2 regions of the [Enterobacter] lignolyticus SCF1 genome follow, and region 1 is predicted to be linked to the other one. Evidence: riboswitches for the same ligand, from Rfam matches in the RefSeq annotation. Region 1 holds a riboswitch; the other holds the start of a gene.

The links. A riboswitch is a leader RNA that binds a small molecule or an ion and turns the genes downstream of it on or off. The one in region 1 is predicted to bind cobalamin.
Region 2: another riboswitch for cobalamin. It lies ahead of ENTCL_RS08785 (cobyrinic acid a,c-diamide synthase CobB); the one in region 1 lies ahead of btuB (TonB-dependent vitamin B12 receptor BtuB).

The regions. Positions count from the first base shown of each region.
Region 1 is NC_014618.1:4,627,234-4,631,420, forward strand. It holds gene btuB (TonB-dependent vitamin B12 receptor BtuB) at 1-1,834, opposite strand, end outside; gene murI (glutamate racemase) at 1-45, opposite strand, end outside; cobalamin riboswitch at 1,901-2,082, opposite strand; gene trmA (tRNA (uridine(54)-C5)-methyltransferase TrmA) at 2,187-3,290, shown strand; gene ENTCL_RS21480 (CHAD domain-containing protein) at 3,366-4,187, shown strand, end outside.
Region 2 is NC_014618.1:1,886,189-1,890,375, reverse strand. It holds gene ENTCL_RS08795 (cobalt-precorrin-8 methylmutase) at 1-289, opposite strand, end outside; gene cbiB (adenosylcobinamide-phosphate synthase CbiB) at 302-1,261, opposite strand; gene ENTCL_RS08785 (cobyrinic acid a,c-diamide synthase CobB) at 1,258-2,637, opposite strand; cobalamin riboswitch at 2,735-2,909, opposite strand; gene pocR (transcriptional regulator PocR) at 3,202-4,119, opposite strand.

The DNA.
Region 1 (4,187 bases):
AGCTGCCCGACAAGTTGTATTCTCGTCCTGCAGTGTGATAGCCATAAACTGTCTCGTAGTCTTTATCGAACAGGTTGGCGATTTTACCACGAACTGTCAGGTGAGAGGTGATCGGATATGACACCGCCACATCCCACAGGCTGACGCCGCCCATTTTTACCTTTTGGCTCGGATAAGTACTGTAATCCGTATCATAGCGCGTGCCCAGGTAGTGGTAAGTCATGCTCCAGTCGAAGTCATACACCTGCCAGTCGAGCTGGTATTTCACCTGCTGCTTCGCCCGGCGATCGAGCAGTTCGTTCGTCTTCGCATCGCGCGCATCGACATAATCATAGCCAATATTATGCGTCAGCGGGCCGGTATCAAACGACGCGGTGGCTTCAATACCTTTAATGCGCGCCTGACCGACGTTGTAGTACTTCTGCAGGTCGGTATTGTAGTCGATCAGATTATCGATGTCGTTACGATAACCCGACACACGCCAGGTCACGCCCGCCGTCAGCCCCTCAAACGCGCCTTCCCACTGCTTGCTCTCCTCCGGCTTCAGATTCTCGTTGCCGTAGAAGCCGTACAGCTGCCCCAGGTTCGGCGCTTTAAAGGCCGTGCCATAGGAGGCGACAAAACGGTAGCCGTCGATAAACTCCCAGGCGGCGCTGCTCTGCCACGTACCGTGCTGGCCGAACTGCGAGTTGTCATCGCTGCGGGCTGCGCCCTCCAGGGTGAAATCCCCCAGCTTTTGCAGCGCCGTCATGTACAGGCCGGTATTACGGATATCATAGGCGTCGGTCACATAGCTCGTGCCAGGCTCCGTGCTCTGCTTCTGCCAGTCCACGCCCGCGCCGATGTTGCCGTGGCCAACCTCTACCGAGTTCGCCCACTGCAGGTTGTACTGTTTGACGTCATCGAGCGTCGCCGTGGAGTCGTAGCGCCCCAGGTTCGGGTCATAGTTGTAATCTTTGCTATGGCTATAGCTGGAGGTCAGCTGCGAATGGAAAATATCGTTGTTATAGCGCAGGCCCGCATCCCAGGTCTGGCTGTACAGCTGACGGGTATCCACCAGAACGCCCGGCGTAAAGACGCTGCCATCGTACGCCGTACGGTTGTCGTAGCCGTAGCCGCGCACAAACGCGCCCCACTGTTCGGAAAAATCATGCTCAATGGAGCCATACAGCGTTTTGCTCATGAAGCCGTCGCGATCCGGCTGGGCGACCCCGCCGGTATTCCCTTCCGCCACCACGTCAAACCCTTTGGTGTAGGTGTAATCCCCGGCCACGGTCACGCGCGTATTGCCGCCCAGCGTCTGCTGCGTGCTGCCGCCGTAGCTCTGATAGCCGTATGTCCCGATGCCCGCGTTTAACGTCGTGCCGTCCCGATCGCGGGTCGTAATAATATTGACGACGCCGCCAATCGCGTCAGAGCCATACACCGCTGAGCGCGGCCCACGGATGTATTCGATACGCTGCACCAGAGAAATCGGGAACTGGCTTAAATCGGAAGATCCGCTTACGCCCGCCTGGTTCAGGCGAATGCCGTTGACCAGAATCAGCACATGGCTGGAGTTAGTACCGCGGATGAACAGGGATGACTGCTGCCCGAGACCGCCGTACTGCGCCACATCGACCCCCGGTAACCGACGCATCACGTCAACCACGGAGGTTGACTGCCAGCGATCGATATCCTGACGCGTCACCACGCTCACGGGGGCCAGGACGGTATTGATGGGTTGTTCAACGCGATTTGCCGTTACTACCATCGTGTCTGAGCCGCTGTCCTGCGCCCAGCCAGAAAACGCTGTGACGGAGAGCGCCGTCAGCAGCGAAGCTTTTTTAATCATTGTAAAAGCATCCACAATATAAGAAGGATGCCGCCGGTTTCATCAGTAGCACGCGATGATGAAAATCCATTGCGACGTAATCCGGCAGGTCTTCGGGCTGGGTGGCGTGTTATGGATGAAGACTTCCCACTCTTCCAAAGCAGTGTCTGCAACTTATCATCCCGCCAGTCTTTACCGCTGCGCGTCAGCTCCAGATTTGCACTGGATTCCCTTTTCACTCCTGGGAGACCGGAAACAGAATGCTACAATTAGACACGTATAGATGTCCAGACAGCTATTGCTCATAAAGTCTGGACATCCCCTGAACAATCCCTACAATCCCCGCGTAATTCTTTATCACTCAGGAAGCATCATGACCCCCGAACACCTCCCGACAGAGCAGTACGAAGCGCAGCTGGCGGAAAAAGTCGTCCGCCTGCAAAGCATGATGACGCCTTTTGCCGCGCCCGTTCCTGAGGTGTTCCGCTCACCGGTCAGCCACTACCGCATGCGTGCGGAATTTCGTCTCTGGCACGAGGGCGACGACCTTTACCACATCATCTTCGACCAGGCGACCAAACAGCGCATCCGCGTCGACAGCTTTCCGGCCGCCAGCCAGCTGATTAACGTGCTGATGAAGGCGGTGATTGCCGGGGTCAAAGACGAGCCGGTGCTGCGTCACAAGCTGTTTCAGGTGGATTATCTCACCACGATGAGCAATCAGGCGATTGTCTCCCTGCTCTATCACAAAGCGCTGGGCGACGAATGGCAGTCCGCCGCCACGCGCCTGCGCGATGCGCTGCGGGCCGCAAACCTCAACGTCCAGCTGATTGGCCGCGCGACGAAGACCAAAATCGCTCTCGATCGGGACTACATCGACGAGCGGCTGCCGGTCGGTGGGCGCGAAATGATCTATCGCCAGGTGGAAAACAGCTTCACCCAGCCGAATGCCGCCATGAATATTCAGATGCTGGAGTGGGCGCAGGACGTCACCACGGGCGCCACGGGCGACCTGCTGGAGCTGTACTGCGGTAACGGCAACTTTTCCCTGGCGCTGGCGCGTAACTTTACCCGCGTGCTGGCGACCGAAATCGCCAAGCCGTCGGTGGCCTCCGCGCAGTACAACATCGCGGCGAACCATATTGATAACGTGCAAATTATTCGCATGTCGGCAGAAGAGTTCACCCAGGCGATGAACGGCGTACGGCAGTTCAACCGCCTGCAGGGCATCGATTTGCAAAGCTACCAGTGCGAGACGATTTTCGTCGACCCGCCACGCAGCGGGCTGGACGGCGAAACGGAAAAAATGGTGCAGGCCTACCCGCGTATCCTGTACATCTCCTGCAACCCGGAAACGCTGTGCAAAAACCTCGAAACGCTGAGCCAGACGCACAGGGTTGAACGCCTCGCGCTGTTCGATCAGTTCCCGTACACGCATCACATGGAGTGCGGCGTGCTGCTCACGCGCAAAGGGTAAAAAAAGCAGGCGCGCGGATACCGAATCCGCCGCCATGAGCGATAATTGGAGGTGACTTGTTACGGACCCGGCACCATGAAGCAAAAGCGTCACCTCCATGCCACTGAGCTACCTGCCCCCACCGACGACACGACGGCAACCCTGACCGGGCTGGCGCTAACACCCCGCAATGCAAAAGACGTCGCGCTCCGCGCAGACCAGAGCGCAGAGCGGGCGGCACGCGACGTACTGCGTGAATGCCTTGCCCAGATCGCCGCGAATATTTCCGTTGTGCTCCAGAGCGACGATCCCGAAGGGCCGCACCAGCTGCGCATCGGCCTGCGCCGCCTGCGCAGCGTTTTTTCCGTTTTTCGCCCTGTACTACGATGCCGGGAAATGCAGCGCCTCGGCGATGAAGCGCGCTGGCTCGGTCAGGAGGTCGGAAGCCTCAGGGATCTTGACGTCATCGCCGGCGACCTGGTGGCGCGGGAGCGCCAGCGGCATCCCGAAGAACCTTGTTTTCAGGCGCTTGCCGAACGTCTGCAGGCGCTGGCGCACGAACAGCGCGAGCATCTGCGCCAGATACTGGTCGACGAGCGCGTCCCGCACTTTCTCGCCGACGTTGACCGCTTCATTGAACAGCGCGGCTGGCTTGACCCGTTCGACATCGGGCAAACCCGGCGGCTGGCGATGCCGGTCAGGGAGCTTGCGAGGTACGCGCTGGACAAACGCTGGCAAAAGGTCCTCCTCCACGCCGACCGGCTCGCGTCGCTGACCCGGGAAGAGCGCCACGAGCTGCGCAAAGATCTCAAGAAGCTGCGCTATCCCGCCGAGGTTTTCGCCTCCCTGTATCCCGTCAAACGCACAGCGCCCTTTCTCGACACCCTGAAAAAGCTGCAAACCGTCTTTGGCGATCTC
Region 2 (4,187 bases), 2.1 Mb from region 1:
CGCCAAATTTGGCCAGCAGCGTTTTGTTGATCCCGGAAAGCGCCATCGTGGTATCGGTGTAGATAACGGACGGCCGACTCAGCGCCGCACAGAGCCGCTCCAGCGCGTCGTCGGAAAACCAGAGAATATCCAGCCAGTCGAAATCCGCGGTGGTGTGGATCACCCGTTTGACGATCGCTTCGTGCAGCGGGCTGGCGAACCGGTACTCCGGCCGCGTTTCGCGGACTATCTCGCCGATGATGTCAAAACTTTTGGCTTCAATCGCCTGGGGCTGCTGGATGTATTGCATTGTCTTTTGTCCTCAGGCCGCGCCAACCGCCAGCCAGCGCGCGACGATAAACAGCGCCAGCGCCAGGGTGGAAGCGACCCACATCAGTCGAATCGTTCGGGAAATGTCGTCTACGGCAATCGGGCGCAGCGCGTCGCCGATCCACGGCTTTTCCACGCGCTGGCCAAAATAGTCGTTGGGGCCGCCGAGCCGGATGCCCAGCGCGCCGGCAACCGTCGCCTCCGCCCACGCGCAGTTGGGGCTGCTGTGGTTGTAGCGATCGCGCCAACCTGTGCGCAGCGCGCGGGAACCGTCGTTACGGCACAGAAACGCCGCAACGCTCAGCAAAAGCCAGCTCAGGCGCGCGGGAATATAGTTCGCCACATCGTCCAGCCGGGCGCTGACCATACCGATCGCCCGGTATTTTTCATGTTTGTAGCCCACCATGGAGTCGAGGGTATTGACCGCTTTGTAGGCCATCGCCAGCGGCGCGCCGCCCAGCAGGAGGAAAAACAGCGGCGCGATGATGCCATCTACGGTGTTCTCCGCCACGGTTTCCACCACCGCCCGATTGATCTGTTCCGGCTGAAGCTGCGAGGTATCGCGCCCCACGATCCAGGAGAGCTTTTCGCGGCTCTCGGCAAGGGCGCCAGCGCGCAGCGGCCGCTCAACGTCCTGCGCCGCTCGCGCCAGGCAGCGTCCGGCCAGCACGGTAAAAATCATCCATACCTCAACCGCCCAGCCCAGCCACGGATGAATCGTTCGCGCCAGCGCCAGCACGCCCCAGGCCACGGCCCAGGTCATCCCCACCACCACCAGCCACATCGCGCCGCCGCCGATGCGTAGCGCGCTGTCGCTATGGCAGTAGCGACGAATCACCCGCTGTAGCGCATTGATAAGATTGCCAATCCAGCGCACCGGGTGGGGCCAGCGTTGCGGATCGCCGATAATGACGTCGAGCAGCCAGGCGACGCACCATGCCAGCAGCGTCATAGCGCCTCCCTTGCCGCCGCCAGCCAGCGGTTAAGCATCTGCGGCCGCTGGGCAAAATGGACGTGCAGATAGCTGGCGAAGGCGTTGCCCACCTGCCAGCCGCCGGACCACGCCTGCAGCGTCAGCCCATCGCGTACTTTACGGCAGGCCAGCACCGCGGGGGTTTCAGGGGAAAAATCGGAGTAGTGGAACTCATGTCCACGCAGCAGCTCGCCGGTATCCGCTAACAGCGTTGGCTGCTGCGCCTGCGCCTCGCAGTAGCCAAAACGGGTCAGCCGTTTACCCATTTTGCTGTGGCCGGGAATGATATTGGCCATCCGATGGGTGACGCCATTGGCATCCTCAAGCGTGCTGCCGAGATACATCAGCCCGCCGCACTCGGCGTAGATCGCCGCGCCGCGCCGATGCGCCTCGCGCAGGCTTGCCAGCATGGAGGTATTTTCAGCCAGCATCGCCGCATGCAGTTCCGGATAACCGCCGCCCAGCCAGACCATCTGACAATCAGGTAAACGGCTATCGCGCAGCGGGCTAAAGCGGATAATCTCGACGCCGGTGCGTTCGAGCAGCGTAATGTTATCCGGGTAATAGAAGTTGAAGGCGTCGTCGTCGGCTAACGCCAGCGTCAGGCCTCTGCCCGCCTCTTCACCCGGCCGTTCCGGCCACGCTCCCTGCACAAGGGCCGGCAGCAGGCTCAACGCCAGCAGCTGATCAATATCCAGCGTGCGTTCGAGGGTTGCGGCAAACTCCAGCCAGGGTCGCTTATCGGCGACCGATTCGCGGGCCGTCACCAGCCCCAGATGGCGTTCGGGCAAGGAGACGCCATCCACGCGCGGAACATAGCCGAGAACGGGGACAGAACAGTAATGCTCGACAGCGGTTTTGAGCAGCTGAAAATGGGATTCGCTGTTGACGCGATTGACAATCACGCCCGCAATATTCAGGGCGGGATCAAAGTGCTGGAAGCCCATTACCGTGGCGGCAATGGAGGTGGAAACCGCTTTTCCGTCCACCAGCAGGATCACCGGACAGCCAAGCTGCTTCGCCATCGCAGCGGTACTGCAGTAATTCGGGTCGGTGCCGTAACCGTCGTACAGCCCCATTACGCCCTCAATGACCGCAACATCCGCCCGCTGCATGTGCTCGCAAAACAGCGCATTGAGTACCGGTTCGGGAAGCATGAAGCTGTCGAGGTTGCGGGAAGCGGTGCCGCTGACTTTCGTATGCCAGCCGGTATCGAGATAATCAGGACCCACTTTGCACGGCTGGACGCGTAGCCCACGCTGTTTTAACGCACTCAGCAGGCCCAGAGTCACCGTGGTTTTACCACAGCCGCTACCGGTGCCTGCCAGAACAAACGCGTACTGCTTTGCCGCCATGACCCTGATCCTGTTCAGGGTGGTAAGGGTGTATAGATACACGTAAACCCAGTCTTTCGACTGTATGTACCAGTGCAATCCACTTCCCACCGAAGTTGTTGAACGTTCCCGACAGGCAGGTCTTCTGGCTTAGCGTCCTCCTCGCCCGTCCTTCCCAATCTTGCGATCAGTGGTCTTCACGGGGTTGTCAGCATCACAGCAGCGGGGGCTGCGGGGGATTTTCACCCCCTTCCCAGGCACAATTGTGCCAAACCTGTCGGCTTACATTATGAGAAAATGGTATGTTCTCATAACAGCAATTAAATGCTTACGGCGCGTTCTTCATCTCAGATAAATACGTAAAAATGAAGCATGCGCTGAATAAAACTCCACGCCAGAATAATTGACGCCATTCTCAATGACTCAGTGCTTTATCACAAAAAATAAAAACCGCAGCTAATTGCACTTAAAATCTCAATATTTATTGCGCTATGACAAATTATCGCGCCACTTCATTTTTTTTCATTTTATAATGTTCAAAATGCATTACGATATCAAAAATCGGCAATGACAAAATATTGCTACTCAGGCCGAACCGGCAGGTAAATTATCAGTTGCCTGCTGACGATAAGCCTGAGGCGTGACCTGGTAGGTTTGGCGAAACACTTTGCAAAAATAGCTGGTTTGCGAAAAGCCTAAATTTCGCGCAATGCTGGCAATGCTCCAGTCGCTGTGGCAAAGCAATTCTCTGGCGCTGGCCATGCGCTGCTGGTTAACCCAGGCGTTGAAACCGATCCCCTGATATTTTTTGAACAGTTTGCTGAAATAGTACGGGCTAAGATAAACGTGCGACGCCACGTCCTCCAGACGCAGTTCGTCCGATAAATGCGCGTCGATATAGCGCAATGCCTTTTTCATTTTGCCGTCATGCGGGTTGGGTCCGCGGTTCTGACGCGCGGGCTCTGCCTGCTGCGGCGTATCTTTGATGACAACAAAATTAAGCTGTTTTTTCAGACAGTTTTCGACAATCAGCTTTAGCAGATCGGCAGATGCCATCACCCGCGAGTAGTCCATCTCCGGAACATTGCGAAACTCATTGAGCAGCTCGGGATCCGCCTGCCAGCGATCGTCAACGTTCAGAATATCGACCAGACTGACATCGCTGTCGTTACGCAAACGCACCTGCCCGCAGAGCACAAACCCCACCAGATGGCCAGAGATAACGAGGGGAATAGAGAAGTCGGTTAACCCGGCATGGCAGCGATAAATACAGGGCTGGTCTGATTTTGATGCCTCCAGCCCCCCGCAGCGATCGCTCATACGGCAACGGATACTGTGCTGAGGATGCTGCCGCATCAGCTGACAGAAAGGCGTGAAATTAAAGAGTTCAGAAATTTCATCACCGTGAATATTGACAACCACAACCGCCAGACTGGTGGCTTGCGCAAAATCCTGTGCGATTTTATTGATGAGTTCTGAGTTCAGTGTACTCGCAGAAATCATGATAAAACCCCTCAGTTAATCCATTGTTATAATAAACAACAATTATTTTACAACCACCGTTTCATGCG